One region of the Novosphingobium sp. BL-S-19 genome, then DNA from elsewhere that is predicted to be linked to it. Evidence: riboswitches for the same ligand, from Rfam matches in the RefSeq annotation. Region 1 holds a riboswitch; each other region holds the start of a gene.

Region 1 (7,013 bases):
GCCTTGCTTACGACGGCCTGCTGGAACTCGCTGCCACGGTTCGCATAGCGGATACCTGCCTGGAATTTGCGGAGCAGACTGCTGTCTATGTCGAAGCTGGTGTCGAGCCGCGCCTGAAACAAGTCACCAACCGAACGGCTGAAAGTCTGGTCGAAGCCTTCGCTGAGCACCAGGTTGGTGGACGAAAGGAAGGGATCGCCCGGAGTGGTGACCGTCGCTCCGCTGCCGCTGTTCGCGGTGTATTGGAAGGTCGGGATGCGTTGGCCGACCACCGCCAGGATCGTCTCGGAAGTATTGACCGATCGCTGATAGGAAACGTCAGCCTTGGCGCTGACGCCGTCACGATCGTATTTCACCCCAATCGCGCCAAGCCAGGCGTCGGTGCGGTTGTCGTAGCTATAAGTCTTCTGCTCGCTCACCGCGTTGGAGATCGTCGCCGACTGGACCTGGCAGAGGTCCTGCACATTGAAGGCGGGAAGCGTCGGCGGCGTGCCGCTGGGAAGGGGGGACTGTCCGCTGTCGTTGCGAGCCCGCGCGGTGATGCAATCGTCCGACAGTTCGATGTTGGAAATGGTCGTGCCGGGAAGAAACAGTTGCGCATTGGCCAGCGACCATTGGCTCTGTGAGCGATAGCCGGTGTAGAGCCCATCGGCATAGACCTGGAGGCTGTCCGATGCCTGCCATTGGAGCGAGGCATTGGCCTGGGGGCGCTCGTACCAGCCATAGTCGGAGTGGCTCTCGACGACGTTGGGCAGGAGGACGCCGGGCAGATTGTAGGGAATGCCCGTCCCCTGCGCGGCGCGGCGTACACCTTCGCGGGTGCGCGGGTGGTTGTAATGCGTCTTGGCCCAACTGACGTTGATGAGCGCGCCGATATCGCCGATCCCGGTTTCCCAGGTATCGGTGGCCAGTATGCTCACTTGAGGATCGAGCCTGTCTGATTTCACGCCGTAGTTGCCGTGCGCATTGACGACGATCGTCGGCTTGTTGAAACTAAACGGCTTGTTGAGCTGCAGATCGATGATGCCGGCGATGCCACCTTCGATCAGGTCTGCCGTGTTGGACTTGATCACGTCGACCCGCGACAGCGCATCGGCGGGCAGATCCTGCATCGAGAACGTGCGGCCGGTGGTAGTGATGATCTCGCGGCCGTCGAGTGTGGTCAGGATATCGCCGAGCCCCCGGATGCGGACATTGCCGATCTCGTTCGACTGGGTGACCGACACCTGCACGCCCGGCACGCGTTGCAGTGCGGCTGCGGTCGTGGGGTCGGGAAACTTGCCAATATCTTCCGAGACGATCGAATCGACGATCTGGGGCGCCTGCTGCTTGATCTGCGCGGCGCGTTCCAGTGATTGACGAATGCCGGTGACGACAATGTCGCTCGCCTGGGCCTCTTCCGGAGCGACTTCCTGCGCCCCTGCGGCGCCTCCCGCTGAGAACGCCACGATCGAAACGGAAACATATCCTGCACGCAGCAAAAGTGAATGACGAAAGCCCGCCAGCTTGATCGATCTCATGTAGCCCCTGAATTCATGACGAACGCCGACATCGCCTGCCGGGCAGCGCACGGGCGGGCGGTTCGGAAAATTCGGTTTGGATGATTTGCCTGGCGCGGTCGCCTCAGCTGAAGCCCGCAGGCTCCACACTTAAGTCAACCTAAAAAGTTGAGAAACATCAGCAAGGTAGTTGTGCTTCGTCTGGCCGAAGCATTCCTATTCCAAGGCCCGGTGCAGCAATCGCGGTTTCGGCGCACAGGTGTGGCGATGCAGCGCGGCGGCCAGTCATTGGGAATGGCAGACCTGCAAGGGTTGGAAGTCTGATGTTTCCAGTCGTCACGTGCCGATCTGGATCGGCGCGGCATTATCGACTGCACGCACCTTCCGCCCGATTGCAGAGGTGGCCCAGGCTAGAATGGTAGATAAAGCGTGCGGGCCGGCATTCAGCTGCTTTTGAAGCGCGCGTTTCACGAAGCTGAGCCGAAGCAGCAGGCACCGTGCCCATCATTTTGCTACAGTTCATCCGGTCAACGCAGACGGCGGGAGACTTCGGTAAGAAAGTAGAGCGGCATGGACGACTACCGCGATATCCAGCGGCTCGCCGCGACGACACGGCAGCGCATCGTGGAAATTTCTCCTGAACATGGAATGGGACGGCACGGCGCTGGTGGCGGCGTGCCGTCCCATTCTTGAAGCGCAGTCTTAGCCGTTCAACTTGTCCTTGACGGCCTTGGCCGGGGCGAAGGTCAGCTTCTTCGAGGCGGCGATCTGGATGGTCTCGCCGGTCGAAGGATTGCGGCCTTCGCGAGCCGGAGAGTCCTTCACCTTGAACTTTCCGAAGCCGTTCAGCGAAATTTCGTCGCCGGCAGCCGCCGCGTCGGCAATGGCTGCGAAGACTGCATCGACCGCCTTCTTGGCATCGGCCTTCGTGGCGCCGGTTTCAGCAGCGAGCTTCTCAGCAAGGTCCGAATTGTTCATCGTCTATTCTCCTGTCGTTATGAATTCTGCCAGGAGAATTATAGCCGGCCGCGCAAGGCAGCAATGTCACACCGCCAACACCTGTGCATAGTTTATCGGAGCCCACTGGGTCTGGACGATTTCTCGAAACCCAGTGGGCTGGTTTGGGAACGCTCGAGTTTAAGACTCTACGGTTCCCGCTGCTCAGAACGTATATCGTGCGCCGATCTTGAACGTGCGTGGCTCGATCACGCGGCTCAGGCGGCCTTCCACCGGCCCATCGGCATCAAATGACGGAACGTAGGATTCGTAGTAGTAGGCGATGTCCTTGTCCCAGCTGTTGAAGATATTCAGTACTTCGCCGTAGATTTCGATCTTGGCGCCCTTCCACGCGGCGCGCGCGTTGAAGACCGTGCTGCCTTTGTCCCGCACGCTGTTGTCCTCCACCAGCGGGTAGGGGCCAAGATGGCGGACGCGTATGCTGGCTTCCCACGGGTCCAGCACGATGGCTGCCCCGGCTGAGGCGGCATTCTCGAAGGCATTGGGGATCCGGTCGCCATTGTCATAGCGCGAATGGTTCCAGGTATAGTTGCCGTCCAGCGCCAACCACGGCAGCGGCCGCCAGAACGCAACCACTTCATAACCGTGCCGCTTGCTGGCGCCGGTGGGTTCCACCGCGTTGGAATCGCCCACGAAGCGCAATTCGCTGGCAACGTCGAGCCACCAGTAGGTTCCCGTCAGCGAGAACGTCCCCGCCTGGAAGCGCCCGCCGAGTTCCTTGCCGGTGCCGCGCACCAGCACGGGCACCGGCGTATCGACATTGACTGCACCGCGCACGTCGTTGGAGTGGAACCCTCTGCCCCAGTTGGCATAGACCTCAAACTGCGATGTGATTGCGTACGCGGCAGAAAATTTCGGCGAAACGATGGAATCGTGGCCCTTGCCTTCGCCAAGATCCGCCGCGGCGGCATCACGCGCGCGCACCGTGTAGTGATAGTAATCGCCGCGCAGGCCGCCTGTCAGGCGAAGACCGGCCAGCGGCTTCCACGTCGCTTCGCCGTAGAGCGCGCCCGAAAGTTCCTCGACATGATAACGGCCGAGAGAGTAGAGGAATTCGCGGTTCGATGTGCGGTTGACGCCCACGCTGCCGATATGGTCATAGCGATTTTCGGTGCCGACCGACAGCTCCAGACTGTCAGCGATCTGCCATTGCTTGCGGGCCGTCAGCCCTGTCACCCAGCGTTTGTCGAACTGGTCGATCTGGGCGCTGGTGCCGTCGGGATCGGCGTACGTCGGGTTCGAATACATGTTCCAGTCGTAATACTGGGCATAGACATTCGCGCTCCACGTGGCCTGGGTAACCCCAACATTGCCGACGAAGCGCGTCGTTCGGCCCCGTGCCGAAGGATCGGGCGAGCAGAATACGTCGTCGCAGATATCCGAGCCGATGATGCGTTCGGGGATCTGTTCGGTCGGCCGCCAGGTCGCGTGATAGGCGTGGAGCGAGGCCTGAACCGTGCCTTCGCCAACTGGAACCGAGTATTTGGCAAAGCCGGCGTAATGGCGCAGGTGTTCGGCTTCTTCCCAGGGTCCGTCATAGCGCTTGGCCTGCCCGACGAGCGTGAGATCGCCGCCACCAAGATCCTTGATCGTGCCGCCGGCAGCAAGCCGGCCGGACTTGTAGGAACCGCCTTCCATAGAAAGCCACGGCCGATCGAAAGCGTCGATCGTGGTCATATAGGCCGCGCCAGCCAGCGCGAAATCGCCGCCGTCTGCCCTGTAGGGGCCTTTGCGGAAGTCCTCGCGCGCGACGATCTCCGGGATCAGGCCGTTGAGGTCCAGATAGCCTTGCCCGTGCCCGTGCGTGCGCAGGTTCATCTGCACGCCATCGATGTAAGTGGTGAAATCGGTGCCATGATCGAGGTTGAAGCCACGCAGGAAGTATTGATTGGCTTTGCCGCTGCCGGAATGCTGGGCGGCCACCATCCCCGGTACCGCTTCCAGGAGTTCGGCCACGCGTAACAGAGGCCGAACGAGCAGGTCCGACCCGCCGACGCTGCCCTCACTGGCGGCATGGGCCGTGCCAATCTTCGCCTCGCCGCGCCCAAAGACAAGGATTTCGGCAGACTCACCGCTTCCGGAATCACTGGCTGACGATCCCGCCGAAGATGTATCCTCGGCATGGGCTGTCGCACCGATAAGAGCGGCGCCCACGCAAAGGCCCGCGCGCAGCACGTTCATGTAAATAGTCATCAAACTTCCCCCGGCGTCTGCGACTGGGGGTGAAGGCGTGCCGCCAACGACGGTCGGCGCGCGTCAACGGCCGGACGCCCGAGGCGACCGTTACGCGAACCGATGCGGCCTTCACCGCTCGTTCGTCGCTCAGACGGAAAAATTACCGGGCCTCGGCCATCCCCTGGACCAAAGCGAGAGCGACCAGACGCCGGCAGGTCTCCTGGCTCACGGGTCAATGCGACGATGCACGGCCTTCCCAGGCCCCGCATGATTTAGCGTCCGGCCCAGTGGCTGCGGCGGGCGTCCTTGCCCCGCCGCGAATGTACATCGCGCTCACCGCTTACAGTTGCAGGGACAGCCCCGGATTCGAGAGACAAGCTCCCTCACCGTGTTCCCTATTAAGCCTCTTTCGAGGCACCGGCGCGATCTTGTCCATCGCCTTTAAGGTGATGGATGGAGCCAGCTATCCTGCATCACTCCATTGCGCAAGCCGCTGTGACGATTCCACGTTTTCATCGTGGAAACGGGCAGTTGGTGACGGCGAACGACCGCGCCCTTGGCTCTCACTTAAGGCGAGGTCTGCAATTCCGGGCGAATTGCTGCTGGCGGCGCTACCAGTCCCGCACATTCTCGTTGACCGGTGCCCCGTGGCTGGATTTCCGCAGCGAGTTGCGCCTCGTAGGGCGATTCCAACGCGGCCAAGCCGACAGGGGCAAGCAACGCCATAGCTATGAAGTCTGGCCTGCAGCGCCTACGTGGTCTGCCAAAGGATGGATCGTGTCCCAGGACGTGGTGTAGCTGAAGGCTGAGGTGGTCACCGTGATTTTCGGGTAGGTTTGGGTTGCGAAGCTCAAACTTGACGGAAGGAATCACGATGACCGATCCGATGATGCACTTGCGTTCGCTGGTAGAGAAGACCCCGGATGCAGATATTCTGCGCGAGATGATCTCGTTTGCCGCCGAGCGGCTGATGGAGATGGAAGTCGGCAACCTGACCGGTGCCGGCCATGGCGAGAAATCTGCGGCGAGGCTGGTCCAGCGCAACGGCTACCGCGAGCGCGACTGGCAGACGCGAGCAGGGACGGTCGAACTGCGCATCCCCAAGCTCAGGAAGGGAAGCTACTTCCCCGGCTTCCTCGAACCCCGTCGCATGGCCGAGCGGGCGCTGACCGCGGTGATCCAGGAAGCGTATATCCAGGGCATCTCCACCCGCTCGGTAGATGACCTGGTGAAGGCGCTGGGTATGGATGGGATCTCGAAAAGCCAGGTCAGCCGGCTTTGCGAGGAACTCGACGAGAAAGTCGGTGCCTTCCTCGAACGCCCAATCGAAGGCGACTGGCCGTACCTATGGATTGACGCCACCTACGTGAAAGTGCGGCAGAACGGGCGTATCGTCTCGGTGGCGGTGATCGTCGCGGTGGGCGTCAACAGCGATGGCCGCCGCGAGGTGCTAGGTATGGATATCGGTCCTTCCGAGGCCGAGCCGTTCTGGACCGCTTTCCTGCGCAAACTGACGCGCCGAGGACTGCGTGGCGTCAAGCTGGTCATCTCCGATGCGCACGAAGGCATTAAGGCGGCGGTCTCCAAGCTGCTGTGCGCGACCTGGCAGCGCTGCCGCGTCCACTTCATGCGCAATGCACTCGCCCATGCCGGCAAGAGCGGCAGGCGCGTGGTCTCCGCGTTCATCGCCACCGCCTTCGCCCAGGAAACCCCAGAAGCTGCGAGCCAGCAGTGGCGCTCGATCGCCGACCAAGTGCGGCCCAAACTGCCCAAGCTAGCCACGCTGATGGACGACGCTGAGCCCGATGTGTTGGCCTACATGACATTCCCGCGCGAGCATCGCGCCAAACTACACAGCACAAACCCCATCGAGCGCCTCAATGGCGAAATCAAACGGCGGACCGAGGTCGTTGGGATCTTCCCAAACGAAGCCGCCATCACCCGTCTCGTCGGAGCCATCCTCATGGAACAGTCCGACGAATGGGCCGTCCAGCGCGCACGTTACATGACGCTTGAAACGATGGCCCCGCTCAGCGACAATCCTATTGTCATGCTGTCGGCAGTACCTGGCTCATGATCGGCTCAGGCTGAAGCCGAAAAGCAAGGTGGTCCAGAAAAGCTACACCACCTCTGGGGACACGATCAAAGGATGAAAGCATAGCTGTCCGCTGCTTCGCGATCCTGTTGGCTGCGGGTAGAGCCGATGCCGTGGCCGGCGTCGTAATCCACACGCAACAGGATCGGCCTGCCTGAACTGGTGGCGGCCTGCAGGCGCGCGGCCATCTTGGCAACGTGGAACGGCGCCACGCGCGGATCGGTAAC
Region 2 (7,013 bases), 590 kb from region 1:
TCTTCGACCAATTTGGCGATTTCCACGCGGTGGCGCTCGGCAGCGGGGTTGTCACCCAACGGTTCGTTGAGCGCCATTACTGCGCGTGCGGCGCTGTCGATCAGGTCGATCTGTTCGGGGAAGGCATCGCGGAAGAAACCGGAGACGCGTAAGGTCACGTCCACGCGCGGGCGGCCGAGTTCGGCCACGGTCATCACCTCGAAGCCGACCACGCGGCCCGAAGTCCAGTCCCAACGCGGGCGCACGCCCATCAGCGCGAGGGCCTGCGCGATGTCGTCGCCGCCGGTGCGCATGTTGGCGGTGCCCCATGCGGAAAGGGCCACGGCCTTGGGATACTCGCCCTCGCGCTGGAGGTAGTCCTCCACCAGTAGATCGGCGGACTTGCGGCCGAGTTCCCAGGCAACGGCAGTGGGCACGGCGCGGGTGTCGACCGAGTAGAAGTTGCGCCCCGTGGGAAGTACATCAGGCCGTCCGCGCGTGGGGGCGCCGGAGGGGCCGGGTAGCACGAAGCGCCCGTCGAGTCCGGCCAGCAAGGCTTCGGCCTCGCGCGGGCCGCACAGATCGATGCGGGGGGCGAGGTCGGTGCGGATGGCGTCGAGAACGGCCAGCGTCCTGTCCCCCGCTCCGCTCATCCTGAGCTTGTCGAAGGATGCTGGCGCTGTGCTGTGGTCCTTCGACAAGCTCAGGACGAGCGGAAGTTGGGTTGTTTCGCTAACCCATTCCGCTGCCAGCAATTCGAGCCGTTCGACGGTGTCGCCGTGGGTGCGCCATGGTTCATCGGATACCGCCCCGAGCGGTTCCGGCCGGACGCCATTCCAGCGATCGCCCATCCGGCAGTCGAGCGGGTCGAAGTCCAGACCGAAGTCCTCCGCCATCGCCCGCAGCAGCGAGGCCTGTCCGGCATGGTCATAGCCACGCGGCGTGCGGGCCAGCGCCACTAGCAGGTCACGCCGCAAGCGGCCTTCGGGCGACTGGGTGAAGACATGCAGACCATCGCGGATCTGCAATTCCTTCAACTCGCAGAGGTAGTTGTCGATGGCCGAAAGGGCATCGTCGTCATCACCGCTGGCCCCGGCATCGCGGTCGAGGCCGTGGCTGCGCGCCAGATCGAGAATGTCCCTTCGCAGCCGGTCGAGACGGCGCGGGTCCATTCCGGCGGCGAGGTAGTATTCGTCCACCAGCGCCTCAAGCTGCTTGAGCGGGCCGTAAGTCTCGGCACGGGTCAGCGGCGGGGTGAGGTGGTCGACGACCACGGCGCCGATGCGGCGCTTGGCCTGCGTGCCTTCGCCGGGGTCGTTGACGATGAAGGGGTAGAGTTGCGGCAGCGGCCCGGCGCAGATCTCCGGGAAACACTCGCGCGAGAGCGAGATGGCTTTGCCGGGCAACCATTCCAGATTGCCGTGCTTGCCGACATGGACCACCGCCTGCGCGCCGAAGTCCTGCGCCAGCCAGACGTGGAAGGCGAGATAGGCGTGCGGCGGGGGCAGGGCCGGGTCGTGATAGCTGGCCTTGGGATCGATATTGTAGCCGCGCGCGGGCTGCACGGCGACGGCTAGCTTGCCGAAGCGGTGGACCGGCAGGCGGAATGCGCCGTCCCGCACGAAGGGATCGGCGGATGGCTCGCCCCAGCGTTCGACCATGGCCTTGCGCGCGCTGTCGGGCACCGCTGCGGAGGCGGCTTCGTAGACCGACAGCGGCAGCGAAACTTCGCCGGGCCGGCCCAGTGATGTCAGGTCGTTGGTCACCCCGCCGGTCATCACGCGCATCAGCGCGGCGCCGTCCTTCGATGCTTCGCGGGTGTCGTAACCCGCCTCGTCCAGCGCGGCGATGATCGCGGCGGTGCTGGCGGGGGTATCGAGGCCGACGCCATTGCCGATGCGTCCATCACGGTTGGGGTAGTTCGCCAGCACCAGCGCGACGCGGCGCTCAGCAGACGGCGTGCGGCGCAGGCTCGCCCAGTTGGCGGCGAGATCGGCGACGAACGCCACCCGGTCCGGCGCGACGCGCGGGACGACGATGCCGCACTGGGTCACTTCGTCGAAGCGTTCGGCGGCCTTGAAGGCGACGGCGCGCGTGAACAGGCGGCCGTCCACTTCGGGCAGCGCCACATTCATGGCGAGATCGCGCGGGCCAAGGCCGCGCGCGGCGCCTTGCCACTCGCTTTCCTCGACGCCCGCGAAGGCGACTTGCAGGATCGGGCAATCGGCCTTCTCCAGAATGCCCGGCCTGCGGTCATCGCCTGCGGAGGAGGAGGCGAAGCTGGTGGCATTGACGATCACATCGGGCGCGACCTCGCCCAGCAATCCGCCCAGCCAGTCTACTGCGAAAGGCTCCCGCAAGGCGCGGACGTGGACGGCAGCGACGTTGAAGCCGCGCTCCTGAAGTGCCGCGATCATGGCGTCCACGGCGTCCAGCGTGCCCGCGATCATCAGTGCGCGGTAGAACACCAGCAATGCTAGCGGGCGGCCCTCGGTCCAGCCTGCCTGCACTTCGGCAAGCCCGGCGCGCTCGGTGCCCGCAAGATAGAGCCCGGCGTCGGCCACCGGCACCGGATCGTCCGGCTCGCCCGCGTCATGGCCGATGGTCCGGGCGGCGGTGCGCAGGAACGACAGCGCATTGGCCGTGCCGCCCTGCCGCAGATAGTCACGCATCCGCTCGCGCAGTTCGGCGGGCAGGGTGGAGGCGCGGTCGAGTGCGGGATCGGCCTCCCGCCCGTCGGCAATGGCGGCGAAGGCAATGCCGTTCTCGCGCGCGACGCGGGCGATTTCGTCGATGCCGTAGCCCCAGTAGCTCTTGCCGCCGAGCAGGATCACGCAGACGAATTTGGCCTTGGCGATCACCTTTTCGACATAGAGGTCGATCGAATAGGGGTGGCGCAGTTGCAGCAGGTTGGCGAGGCGAATGCTGGGTGCGCCTTCGGGCATGCGCGCCGCCGCGCCCGCGAAGCAGGCGAGTTCGCTGTCCGCCACGGTGAGGATCACCATGTCGCCGGGAGACTGGTCGAGGTCGATCGCCTCCTCGCCGTTGGAGATCGTCCCCGGCGTGGCGGACAGCAGGTGCATCAGGCGTTCACGACGTCGAGAACGTCCGCCAGCCCCGCCTCGATGGCAGCGCGGTCCAGCCCCTTCTGACCGATGACGACCAGCTGCGTGCGGCGCGCTTCCTGCGGCAGCCAGGCGCGGTCGTAGAAGTGCTGGATGCGCGGGCCGACGGCCTGCACGACAAGGCGGCTGGGCTTGCCGCCGACGGCGACCATGCCCTTCACGCGCAGAATGTCGTGCTCTGCGATAAGGTCGTTCAAACGGGCGAGAAGCGCGTCGAGATCGACCACATCGCCACCAGAGACGACGAAACTATCGAAGTCGTCATGGTCGTGATCCTCGTCCAGCCCGTCGATGTGCGAGGGGCGGGAATCGAGATCGTCCTCGGCCGCGGCGGTGATGCCCAGCAGCGCCGCGATGTCGACGGCGCCGTGATCGGCGCGCACGATCTTCACGCCGGGGCGCGTTTCGGCCAGCACCAGCGTCTCGACATGGGCGAGCGCATCGGCGTCGACGAGGTCGGTCTTGTTGAGTACCACCATGTCGGCGCAGCCCAGCTGTTCCTCGAACAGTTCTTCCAGCGGGCTTTCGTGGTCCAGCATCGGATCCGCCGCGCGGGCCGCTGCCAGTGCCGCCTCGTCGGTGGCAAAGCGGCCGGCCGCGACGGCATCGGCGTCGATCAGCGCGACCACGCCGTCAACCGTGGCGCGGGTGCGGATGTCGGGCCACTGGAAGGCCTTCACCAACGGCTTGGGCAGGGCAAGGCCGCTGGTTTCGATGATGATGTGATCGGGCTTGTTCTCGCGGTCGAGCAGCTTCTGCATGGTCGGCAGGAAATCGTCGGCGACGGTGCAGCAGATGCAGCCGTTGGCCAGTTCGACGATATCGTCTTCCGGGCAGGCTTCGTCGTTGCAGCCCTTCACCAGTTCGCCGTCGACGCCGACATCGCCGAACTCGTTGATGATGAGGGCGAGGCGGCGGCCCTTGGCGTTCTGCAGCAGGTGGCGGATCAGCGTGGTCTTGCCGGCGCCAAGGAAGCCGGTGATGACGGTGGTGGGAACTTTGCTCAACGGTCTTCTCCCGCGCGCCGGTAACTCGGAAACGGGCGGAGCGTCTCGCCGCGTCCGGATGGCCGAAACGCGACGCCTGGCCTGCGACGACGGACAGGCGCGCGCGCCCGACGTGGCATGCCGTTGCGGCCCCGGCCGCATGCATCACGTCGCTCAGACGGAAGAGTTACCGTGCCTTGGCCATTCCCTGGGCCACGGCAAGAGCGACATCGCGCCGGCAGGTCTCCTGGCTCGCGGGTCATCACGCGATGCACGGCCTTCCCAGGCCCCGCATGATTTAGCGTCCGACCCAGTGGCTGCGGCGGAAATCGTCGTCCCGCCGCGAATGTGCATCGCGCTCACCGCTTACAGTTGCAGGGACAGCCCCGGAATCGAGCGGGCGGGCCGCTCTTACCGTGTTCCCGTATTAAGCCCCTTGCGGGGCACCGGCGCGATCTTGCCCGCCGCCGTTGGAGCGGTGGCAGACAGGCAGGCTCCTAGCCTTCGTAACCATGGCCCGCAAGCCTGCATCCGGACGGCGCATTCGGCTGCGGCGTCATTCCGCACCGGCGTTCCGGCGATGCATGGCTATTCCACGTCAGTTTTAAGCTTCGGGCGATTGACTCGACCACCGCCAACGCCTAGCAGCCGAATTTGTGCGAATGGCTCGCAATAGCATGTCGGAAGGTGGTCTAAGCGTGAAAACAACGACTTCATCCGGCAAACCATTCGGCCCGAGTCCGGCTGATTTTGCGGCGGTGCTGCGCTTGGCGCGCGTCGCTCGGTAACAGGCAGGACAGGCGCCATGGCTTCCTCTGCAACCGGCATTACCAGGACGAACCTAGCAGCCCGGCTGCTGGCGGCGATACCGGCCAACTATGCGCTGTCTTCGCTGGCCACGGCCTGCATCGCGCGCGGGCTGGCGTATGGCATGGGTGTCGCGCCGGCGGAGGCGAGCGTGGCGGGTACTCTGCTGTCGTTCGCCATCTTCGCCACAGTGGCGCTGATCGCGTTCGGCATGCGCTCGATCGCGCGCGTGTGGCTGTGGATGGCCGTTTCGGGCGGCGTCATGGCCATTTGGCTATGGTTTTCCCTGCAAGCGGGGGGCCGGCTGTGAAGGATAGCCTGCGGCAATCGATGGCGCTGGTGCACACCTGGTCCGGCCTCGTGCTCGGCTGGTTGCTGTTCGCGATGTTCGCCACGGGCACCTCTGCCTATTTCCAGGACGAGATCACGCGCTGGATGCAGCCAGAGGTTGTGGGCGATGCCGATCCCGTCAAATCGGCGCAAGGGGCGATCCGCTATCTGGAGCGCAAGGCGCCCGACGCCGGCTTCTGGTATCTGTCACTGCCCAACGGCCGCAGCGCGACCACGCAGTTGTTCTGGTATCCCGGCACCGGCGCCGCCGCGCAGACCGAAGCCGTGGTCGATCAGAACGGTGACGAGGTTACCGCGCGCGAGACGCGCGGCGGCTATTTCCTCTATCGCTTCCATTTCGACCTGCACTACATGCCGGTGCTCTGGGCGCGTTATCTGGTCGGCATCGCGGCGATGTTCATGCTGGCGGCGATCCTTTCCGGCGTGATCACGCACAAGAAGATCTTTGCCGATTTCTTCATGCTGCGCTTCGGCAAGGGGCAGCGATCCTGGCTGGACGCGCACAATGTGACAGCCGTGCTGGCGCTGCCCTTTCATCTGATGATCACCTTCACCGGGCTGGTCACGCTGATGACGATGTACGTGCCCTGGGGGATTCTGGCGAACTACGCATCGCCTGATACCTTTCAGGCGCAAGTCTTCGGAGAGGCCGCCGCGCCCGAGCGTAGCGGCACCAAGGCTCCGCTCGTCGATATCGGGCCGCTGATGCGGGCCGCTTCCGCGCAGTGGGGTGGCCGCCAGGTCGGCTACGTGCGGATCGACAATCCCGGTGACGCGAAAGCGACCGTGGCGGTGACGCGCGGACCGGGAGAGGCCATGGGATCGCGCGGCGAAGTGCTGACCTTCGAAGGGGCCACCGGCCGCGTACTCAACGGCAGCCTGCCCAAGGGCGCGGCGCTTGAGACCGAAAGCGTGATGATCGGCCTGCACACTGGGCGTTTCGCGCAAATGGGCCTGCGATGGCTCTATTTCCTCAGCGGGCTGGCGGGCACGGCGATGGTGGGCACCGGATTGGTGCTATGGACGGTCAAGCGCCGCCAGCGGCTGCCCGATCCGCAGCGACCGCACTTTGGTTTCCGGCTCGTCGAACGGCTCAATATCGCCGTCGTGGCCGGTTTGGGCGCGGGGATTCCCGCCTATTTCCTGGCCAATCGGCTGATACCCAGCGGCCTGGCGGATCGGCCGGATTGGGAAATCCACACGTTGTTCGCCGTCTGGCTGGGGGTCCTGCTTTGGGCATTGGTGCGGCCTGCCGCGCGTGCCTGGGTTGAAGGGCTGACGCTTGCGGCGGTGCTCTATGCTGCCGTGCCGGTCGTCAATGCCTTCACCACCAGCCGCGGTCTGCCGATCAGCATTGTGCGCGGCGACTGGCTGTTCATCTCGTTCGATCTGGTGATGCTGGCTCTGGCAGCCCTGTTCGCGCTGGGCGCTGCAAAGCTTTCCGCGCGGTCGCGCAAGGCGGGCACCGACGGTGCGACAGGGCGAGACCGGGCGGTGCGGGCATGACCCACATTCTTGCGATCCTGTTGGCGCTTGGCGGTTTCGTCGCACTGGCGCTGTCGATGTCCCGCCATCAGCGGGACCTTGCCGGGCGCACCCTGGCCAAGAGTCAGGCCCATGCGATCCGGGTTGCCGGATATGCCTTGCTGGCGCTGGCTTTCGGGGTGGACGCCATGGCGTTCGGCGGCGGCTATGGCGCGGTCGCCTGGTGTGCCCACTTGTCGGTGGGCGCCTGGTTGACCATCGCGCTGCTGCACTGGCGCAA
Region 3 (7,013 bases), on a different replicon from region 1:
CCGCAGGCGAAGCCATGGGTGAAATCATGGCTCATGGCGGAGATCATCACGTCGCGAGGATCGCGGGAGACCACCACGACCGGCGACTGCGGGAAGGCCAGTTGCAGCAGCGGCAGGTACAGCTCGTTCAGCGGCATCTTGTCGCTAAAGAACATCGCCCCTTCGCGCAGCAGGCCGTAGCGTTCGGCACGGGCGAGGTAATGGTCGCGCAGCTGCGTTCCCAGCGTTTCGCGCTGCTCCTCCGTCACCGCGTCGGGATGGCGAGGGAAGGCGCCTGCCGTCAAGGCGGCGGCTTTCTCGGCCAGTTCGCGGCCGAATGGCAGTTCGCCGCCCGCGCGCACTTGCGAATGGCTGGCCAGCACCTGTTCGGTCAGGGTGGTGCCTGAACGCGGGAAGCCCAGCACGAAGACCGGCTGCGGCACGCCCTTGCGGCGCGGTGCCGGGGTATATTCGGCAAAGCGATCGGTGGTGAACCAGTCCTGCCATTGCCGGACCAATTCGCCCACCGCGCGGGCCGGATACGTGCGGCTGGCGGCAGCGGCCAGTGCCGCCTTGCCGGCCACGAAATCCTCCCATGCTTCCGCCCTGCGTCCCGCCCGGTCGCGCAGGCGCCCGCGCAGCAGCAGTGCCGCGCCGGACGGGGCGGTTTCGGCCTCCAGCATGGAGAGGCCCTTTTCCCAGCCATCGGTGCGCGCCAGCAAGGTGACGCGTTGCAGCGTGACGTCGGTTCCCTGCCGCAACGCCAGTACTTCGGCCCGGTCGAGCAGGGCGGCGGCACGGTCGAATCGACCGGCCTGTTCCTCCAGTTCGGCCAGCCACGCCAGCGGCGGCAGCGCCTCCGGCATGGCCCGCGCGGCGTCGGCCAGAAGCGGGGCCGCTTCGTCGAGCCGCCCCTGGCGCTGGAGATTGCGGCCCAGATTGGCGAGTAGCTGGGGGTGGCGCCCGGCCACGCCGATCGCGGATTCTAGGTGCTCGGCACCTTCCACCAGTTCCTCGCGCTCGCTCAGCAGGTTCCCCAGGCGCATATGCGCGTTGGCATTGCCGGGTTGCTCGGTCAGCGTTTCGCGCAGCGTGGTTTCGGCGTCGTGAAGCCGGCCGGTGTCATGCAGCCACTCGGCCAGATCGTCGCGCGGCCACGCCCGATCGGGGGCCAGCGCGATGGCTTCGCGCAGCAGCGCCTCGAAGCGGTCACCCATTCCGCGCGCCTTGGCACAGAGCGCCAGAACCTCCACCGCGTCCAGCGCGAGCGCGGGCTGCGCGCGCGCCGATTGGGCAAGCGTTTCGGCCCGGTCGAGATCGCCCGAGGACAGCGCGCTGCGCGCGGCGGCAATGGTCTGCGGATCGGCGGACATGCCGCAGCTTAGTGCCCTTGCGCGCGGCGGAGTCAACCGGACTTTACGGCTGGTTCCAGTGCGGTAGCGCCGAATAGCGCTGCCACGAGTTCCGGCGCGGACGCGAAGTAGAGATGCATGTAGCTGGCCGTCAGCGAACCGTGGCGAAATACCCGCTCTCCGGGCCGGCCATCGGGGGTGATGGCGCGGGCAATCGGCTCCAGCGCGGTATCGAGCGTGGAGTAGTGGAAGGTGTGTCCACGCACCGTTTGCCCGTCGATTTCCGCCTGCTGCATGCCCAGCGCGGCAAGGCGGGGCTGCATCGCCGCGCGGGCCGGCAGCAGGCCCAGCAGATGGGCGCGGCCTTGGCCGTCCTTGCCATCGTCCAGCGTTTCGCAGGCGTAGAGCATCCCCCCGCATTCGGCCAGAATCGGCCGGCCGGCGGCATGGTGCGCGCGAATCGCGGCAAGCATCGCTGCGTTCGCGGCGAGACGATGCCTGTGCAGTTCCGGATAGCCGCCGGGCAGCCAGAGCGCGTCGCAGTCCGGCAATTCGCTGTCGGCCAGCGGAGAGAAGAAGGCGATCCGTGCGCCGGCACCTTCGAGCATCGCCAGATTGGCGGGATAGATGAAGGAGAAGGCCGCATCGCGAGCGACCGCGATGGTGTGCCCGGTCAGCATTGCTGGGGAGGCATCAATGGCGCACGGCGGAAAATCCACGGGAGCCGGCAGCCATAGCGTGCTGTCCGGCAAAAGGTCCGCCGCCCGGTCCAGCCGCGCGGCGAGATCGCCCACTTCGCCGGCCTGCACGAGGCCGAGGTGCCGTTCCGGCAGCGTAATCGCGGTATCGCGTGCCATTGCGCCAAGCCAGCGCACGCCGGGGGGCACGCCCTGTTCCAGCATCTCTGCATGGCGCGGGCTGCCCACGCGATTCGCCAACACGGCGGCCACCTTCACGCCCGGACGGTAGCTGGCAAGGCCGTGGACCAGCGCACCGAAAGTCTGCGCCATGGCCGAACCGTCGATCACGGCCAGCACTGGCACGCCGAACCGGCGGGCAAGGTCTGCTGCGGAAGGATCGCCGTCGAACAGACCCATTACCCCTTCGATCAGGATCAGGTCGGCTTCTTGCGCGGCTTCGTGCAGCAGGGCGCGGCATTGCGCCTCACCCACCATGAAGAGGTCCAGTTGATGGACCGGGGCGCCGCTGGCGGCTTCGAGCACCATGGGGTCCAGAAAGTCCGGCCCGCATTTGAACAGGCGCACGCGCCGCCCTTCGCGGGCGTGGCGGCGGGCGAGGGCGGCCGTGACCAGCGTCTTGCCCTGGCCCGATGCGGGCGCGGCGACCAGGAGCGCCGGGCAGGCGGTCATCGGCTGCGCTGGAGGCGCAAGTCGGGACGCGCGCTCACCACCAGTGCCCAGAGCGCGGCGGCAACGCCGGCCCACAGCAGCGTGGCCAGCAGGTTGCCGGGGAAATAGCGGACGATGCGCGGCAGAAATCCGGCCAGCGTCGGATCGGCAAAGCGGCCGCCAAGGAAGTAGAACCCGCCGCTCGTCAGCAGGTGCGAGGTGAATGTGGCGGCGACCAGCAGCGCGGCGATCGCGGGCAGGGCGGCAAGGCGATCCCCCCAGCGGGTGGCGGCGAAACGGCCGGCGAACCACAGCACGGCGTGGCCCGGCAGCAGCATCCAGTAGGCGGGCGTGAAGCAGAAGCCCGAACCGCCCAGCACCCGGATCACCACCACGTCAATCGCGAAACCGAGCGTGAACAGCGCGGCGAAGGCGGAAATGCGGCGCACGAAGAAGCCCAGCACGAAGAAGCTGGCAAGGTCGGTATCGGGCAAATGGACCAGGTGGCTCAGCGAATGGCTGCGCGTCACCAGCATCAGTGCGGCGAGCGCGGCGAACACGTAAAGGTCAAGGCGGGCGAAGGCAGGTTTGGCGGCGGTGTTCATGGGCAATGGTCTCCCGGCAAAATGGAAGGAAGGCGCGTGCACGAAAGGTCCCGGGGCGATATCGCCGGGGCGAGTGGGTCAGCGGATCGGTGTCATTTCGTTCAGGCTCCCTTCGACACGACATGCGGCTTGTCGTCTCGCCAAGGCGGTTCCCGCGATGGAACCCCGCCCCGTCCGCCCGGTACATCCCGCCCGCGCGAAGGATCGACAGCGAAGGGCCGGTTTCCTGACTTGCCGGATCGTCGCGCCTGTCCGCCGCCTTCTCGGATGCCTATCGGCCCAATGGCATATGGCGGGGCGCATCCCCGGCTACAGTTGCGGGAGCAGTGCCGGCCTGCCGCGAACGTCGCCGCGGCCCCGGGCTTCCCGATTAAGCCCTTTCGGGCACCCCTTGCGCCGCCCCGCCTATGGCACTTTGCGCAAGGGCGCAAGCTTCGCACACTTGCCAGCCGGCTTCCCGCACGATAGTTGCCGCGCCGCGACAGGTTCCCCGCAAGGGGATCAAAAGGGAACACAGGTGTAAGACCTGGGCTGCCCCTGCAACTGTAAGCGGCGAGCCGTTCGGCCATTTCGCCATTGGGGGCCAAGCCATTGAAACCGGCGCAATTCCCGAGAAGGCGGCTGAACCGGCACCGACCCGCGAGCCAGGAGACCTGCCCGTCGCAGTCGTTCTTCGTCCGGACAGGGTGTGCCGGGTGAACGGGGGGATTTCCTCGCGCAACGACAGCCACTGCTCCGCCGGACCAGCGCCGGCGCGGGGTACGCCGTCCGAGCGCCCGGCAGCGATGCCGAGCGCGCGCCCGCGTGTTCTTCGTGCCGATGCCTTCGGCTGGAGCTTCGACGACTGTATCGAAGGAAATGCCATGAAGTACCCCATTCTCACCGCCGCCAGCCCGCTTGCGCTGGCACTCGTCTCCATCGCCGTCCCCACTGTTGCCCGGGCTGCGGATGCCGCCGATGCCGGAGCCGATGCAGGAGGAGACGGCATCGTCGTCACCGCGCTGCGCACTCCGGTGGAGGCCGACCGCGTCGCCCAGACGATCACCGTGCTTGACGATGCGCAGATCACCGCCGCCCAGCCGATCGCGGTGACCGACGTGCTACTGCGCACGCCCGGCATCAGCCTTTCGCGCAACGGCGGTTATGGCACCACCACCAGTGTGCGCATTCGCGGCGCGGACGCGGGGCAGAGCGTGATGGTGATCGACGGGATGCGCCTGTCCGACGCATCATCCACCGCCGGCGGCTACGGATTTTCCACGCTCTTCACCGATGATATCGATCGGATCGAGATTCTGCGCGGCCCGCAGTCGATCCTGTGGGGCAGCGATGCCATCGGCGGCGTCATCAATGTGACCACCCGCAAGCCGACCAAGCCGCTGGAAGGCAATTTCGCGGTGGAAGCGGGTACGCATGACACCGTATCCGCCCGCGCCGGGATCGGCGGCACGTCGGACGCGATCGACTGGCGCGTCTCTGCATCGCGCTTCACTACCGACGGCATTTCGGCGCGTGACACCGGCACAGAAGATGACGGCTTCACCCGCACTTCGGCCAGCGGCACGATGACGTTCCGCGTGGCGCCCGGCGTATCGCTGGACTTGCGGGGATACTGGTCCAACTCGCGCAATGAATTCGACGGCACTGCGGGCGATTCGCTGGCCTATGGCCGGACCGAGGAATGGTCGGGCTATGCCGGGCTGAACTTCGCGCTGCTGGACGGCAAGCTGGTCAACCGCGTGGCAGTGACGCAGACCGAGACCGACCGCGCGAACTACGATCCCACGCGCAAGATCCGCCAGATCACGTTCGACGCGCATGGCCGCGTGCGCCGTTACGAATATCAGGGTACCTACAGCTTCTCAGAGGCCGTGCAGGCCGTGTTCGGCGCCGAGCGCGAGGAGCAGCGCATGACCACCGCGTCCCCCACCAACAGCACCACGCCCTATACCCCCACGCCGTACAAGGTGGACACGAACAGCGTCTACGGCGAGCTGCGGGTGACGCCGGTGACCGGGCTGACCGTGAACGGCGGCGCACGGTACGATCACCAGTCGCGCTTCGGCGGCAACACGGTGTTCAGCGCCGGCGCGGCTTATACGCCCAACGAAGGCAAGACGGTGCTTCGTGCCAGCTACGATCAGGGGTACAAGGCGCCTTCGCTCTACCAGATGTTCAGCGACTATGGCGTGGCTAACCTCAAGCCCGAAAAGGCCAAGGGCTGGCAAGTGGGCGCCGAGCAGAGCCTGGGCGAACTGCTCCATGTCTCCGCCACCTGGTTCCAGCGCAATACCGACAATCTGATCGACTTTGCCTATTGCCCCACCAGCGGCACCTTGCCCGACATCTGCTATGTGCCGGGCACCGATACCACGCGCTTCGGCTACTACGCCAATGTCCGCAAGGCCCATGCGCAAGGTCTGGAACTGGCGGCATCGGCCAAGTGGAAGGTGCTGTTCCTGGACGGCAACTACAGCCTGATCGAAGCGGAAGACCGCACGCCGGACAGCAGCACGTATGGCCGCCAGCTGCAGCGCGTGCCGCGTCATCTCGCCAATATCGAGGGCGGCGTGGATCTGCCGCAGGGCATCCGCGCCAGCCTGGCCGCGCGCTATTCGGGTGAAAGCTACAATGCCGCCACTGGCACTGCCAAGCTGGACGATTACTGGCTGCTGGATCTGCGCGCGCAGTGGCAGGTGATGCCCGGGCTGATGCTGCAGGGCCGGATCGAGAACCTGACCGACAAGGACTATGAGACCGTGGCCGGCTATAGCCAGCTTGGCCGCACGGTCTACTTCGGCATCCGGAGCCAGTTCTGATGCTGCGCGCCGTCGCGCCGGGGCCTTCCGTGGTCGTGTGCAACACTTGCCGCCTTTCGGCAGAAGCGCGCGAGGACGACGGCGGTCGGCGCGGCGGCGCGTTGCTGGCAGAGGCGATGCGCGAAGTGCAGGCCGCCGATCCGGAATTGCAGGGCGTGGCCGTTCAGGAAACGGCCTGCCTGTTCGCCTGCCAGCGCCATTGCACCGTGCACATCCGCGCGCCGGGCAAGGTCGGCTATGTGCTGGGCGATTTCACGCCCGGCGAAGAGGCCGCGCGCGCCGTGCTGGAATATGCCGCGCGCCATGCGGCCAGCGAAGAGGGGCAGGTGCCCTATCGCCAGTGGCCGGACGGCGTGAAGGGCCATTTCATCACGCGCACGCCGCCTGAGGGATTTATCTGCACATGACCATGTTCGCCGATCGCGCCGCTTTCGCCGCCGCGCTTGCCCAGCTTCGCGCGCCCGATGCCGCTGCCGTCGCCGCGGCCGAGGGCCGGCAGGCGGTACTGACCAAGCCGGCGGGCTCGCTGGGCCGGCTGGAAGAGATCGCGGTGTTCATGGCCGGCTGGCAAGGCCGCGAAAAGCCGCGCGCGGACCGGATCGGCGCAGTGGTCTTCGCGGGCAATCACGGCGTCGCCGCGCGCGGGGTCAGCGCCTATCCGCCCGAAGTGACGCATCAGATGGTCGCCAACTTCCTTGCGGGCGGGGCGGCAATCAATGCCTTGACGCAGGCCTGCTGCGCCGAACTGTCTGTCGTTCCCATCGATCTCGACCGGCCGACCGGCGACATCACCGCCGAACCGGCGATGAGCGAGGCCGAATGCCTGGAGGCGCTGAACATCGGCGCGGCATCGGTGCGGCCCGACCTCGACCTGCTGTTCGTGGGCGAGATGGGCATCGGCAACACCAC

Evidence for each region. A riboswitch is a leader RNA that binds a small molecule or an ion and turns the genes downstream of it on or off. The one in region 1 is predicted to bind cobalamin.
Region 2: it holds a riboswitch for cobalamin, as region 1 does, so the genes downstream of both, cobW (cobalamin biosynthesis protein CobW) here and ACZ1JV_RS06225 (TonB-dependent receptor) in region 1, are expected to answer to the same signal.
Region 3: it holds a riboswitch for cobalamin, as region 1 does, so the genes downstream of both, ACZ1JV_RS11455 (TonB-dependent receptor plug domain-containing protein) here and ACZ1JV_RS06225 (TonB-dependent receptor) in region 1, are expected to answer to the same signal.

What each region holds. Positions count from the first base shown of each region.
Region 1 is NZ_CM145497.1:1,451,810-1,458,822, forward strand. It holds gene ACZ1JV_RS06210 (TonB-dependent receptor) at 1-1,520, opposite strand, end outside; gene ACZ1JV_RS06215 (hypothetical protein) at 2,070-2,192, shown strand; gene ACZ1JV_RS06220 (HU family DNA-binding protein) at 2,202-2,477, opposite strand; gene ACZ1JV_RS06225 (TonB-dependent receptor) at 2,661-4,709, opposite strand; cobalamin riboswitch at 4,885-5,128, opposite strand; gene ACZ1JV_RS06230 (IS256 family transposase) at 5,566-6,768, shown strand; gene ACZ1JV_RS06235 (prolyl oligopeptidase family serine peptidase) at 6,834-7,013, opposite strand, start outside.
Region 2 is NZ_CM145497.1:865,192-872,204, forward strand. It holds gene cobN (cobaltochelatase subunit CobN) at 1-3,062, opposite strand, end outside; gene cobW (cobalamin biosynthesis protein CobW) at 3,062-4,111, opposite strand; cobalamin riboswitch at 4,311-4,556, opposite strand; gene ACZ1JV_RS03810 (hypothetical protein) at 4,896-5,207, shown strand; gene ACZ1JV_RS03815 (PepSY-associated TM helix domain-containing protein) at 5,204-6,754, shown strand; gene ACZ1JV_RS03820 (DUF3325 domain-containing protein) at 6,751-7,013, shown strand, end outside.
Region 3 is NZ_CM145498.1:646,408-653,420, forward strand. It holds gene ACZ1JV_RS11440 (tetratricopeptide repeat-containing sulfotransferase family protein) at 1-1,352, opposite strand, end outside; gene ACZ1JV_RS11445 (cobyrinate a,c-diamide synthase) at 1,385-2,701, opposite strand; gene ACZ1JV_RS11450 (hypothetical protein) at 2,698-3,285, opposite strand; cobalamin riboswitch at 3,485-3,694, opposite strand; cobalamin riboswitch at 3,752-3,960, shown strand; gene ACZ1JV_RS11455 (TonB-dependent receptor plug domain-containing protein) at 4,149-6,104, shown strand; gene ACZ1JV_RS11460 (DUF1636 domain-containing protein) at 6,104-6,511, shown strand; gene cobT (nicotinate-nucleotide--dimethylbenzimidazole phosphoribosyltransferase) at 6,508-7,013, shown strand, end outside.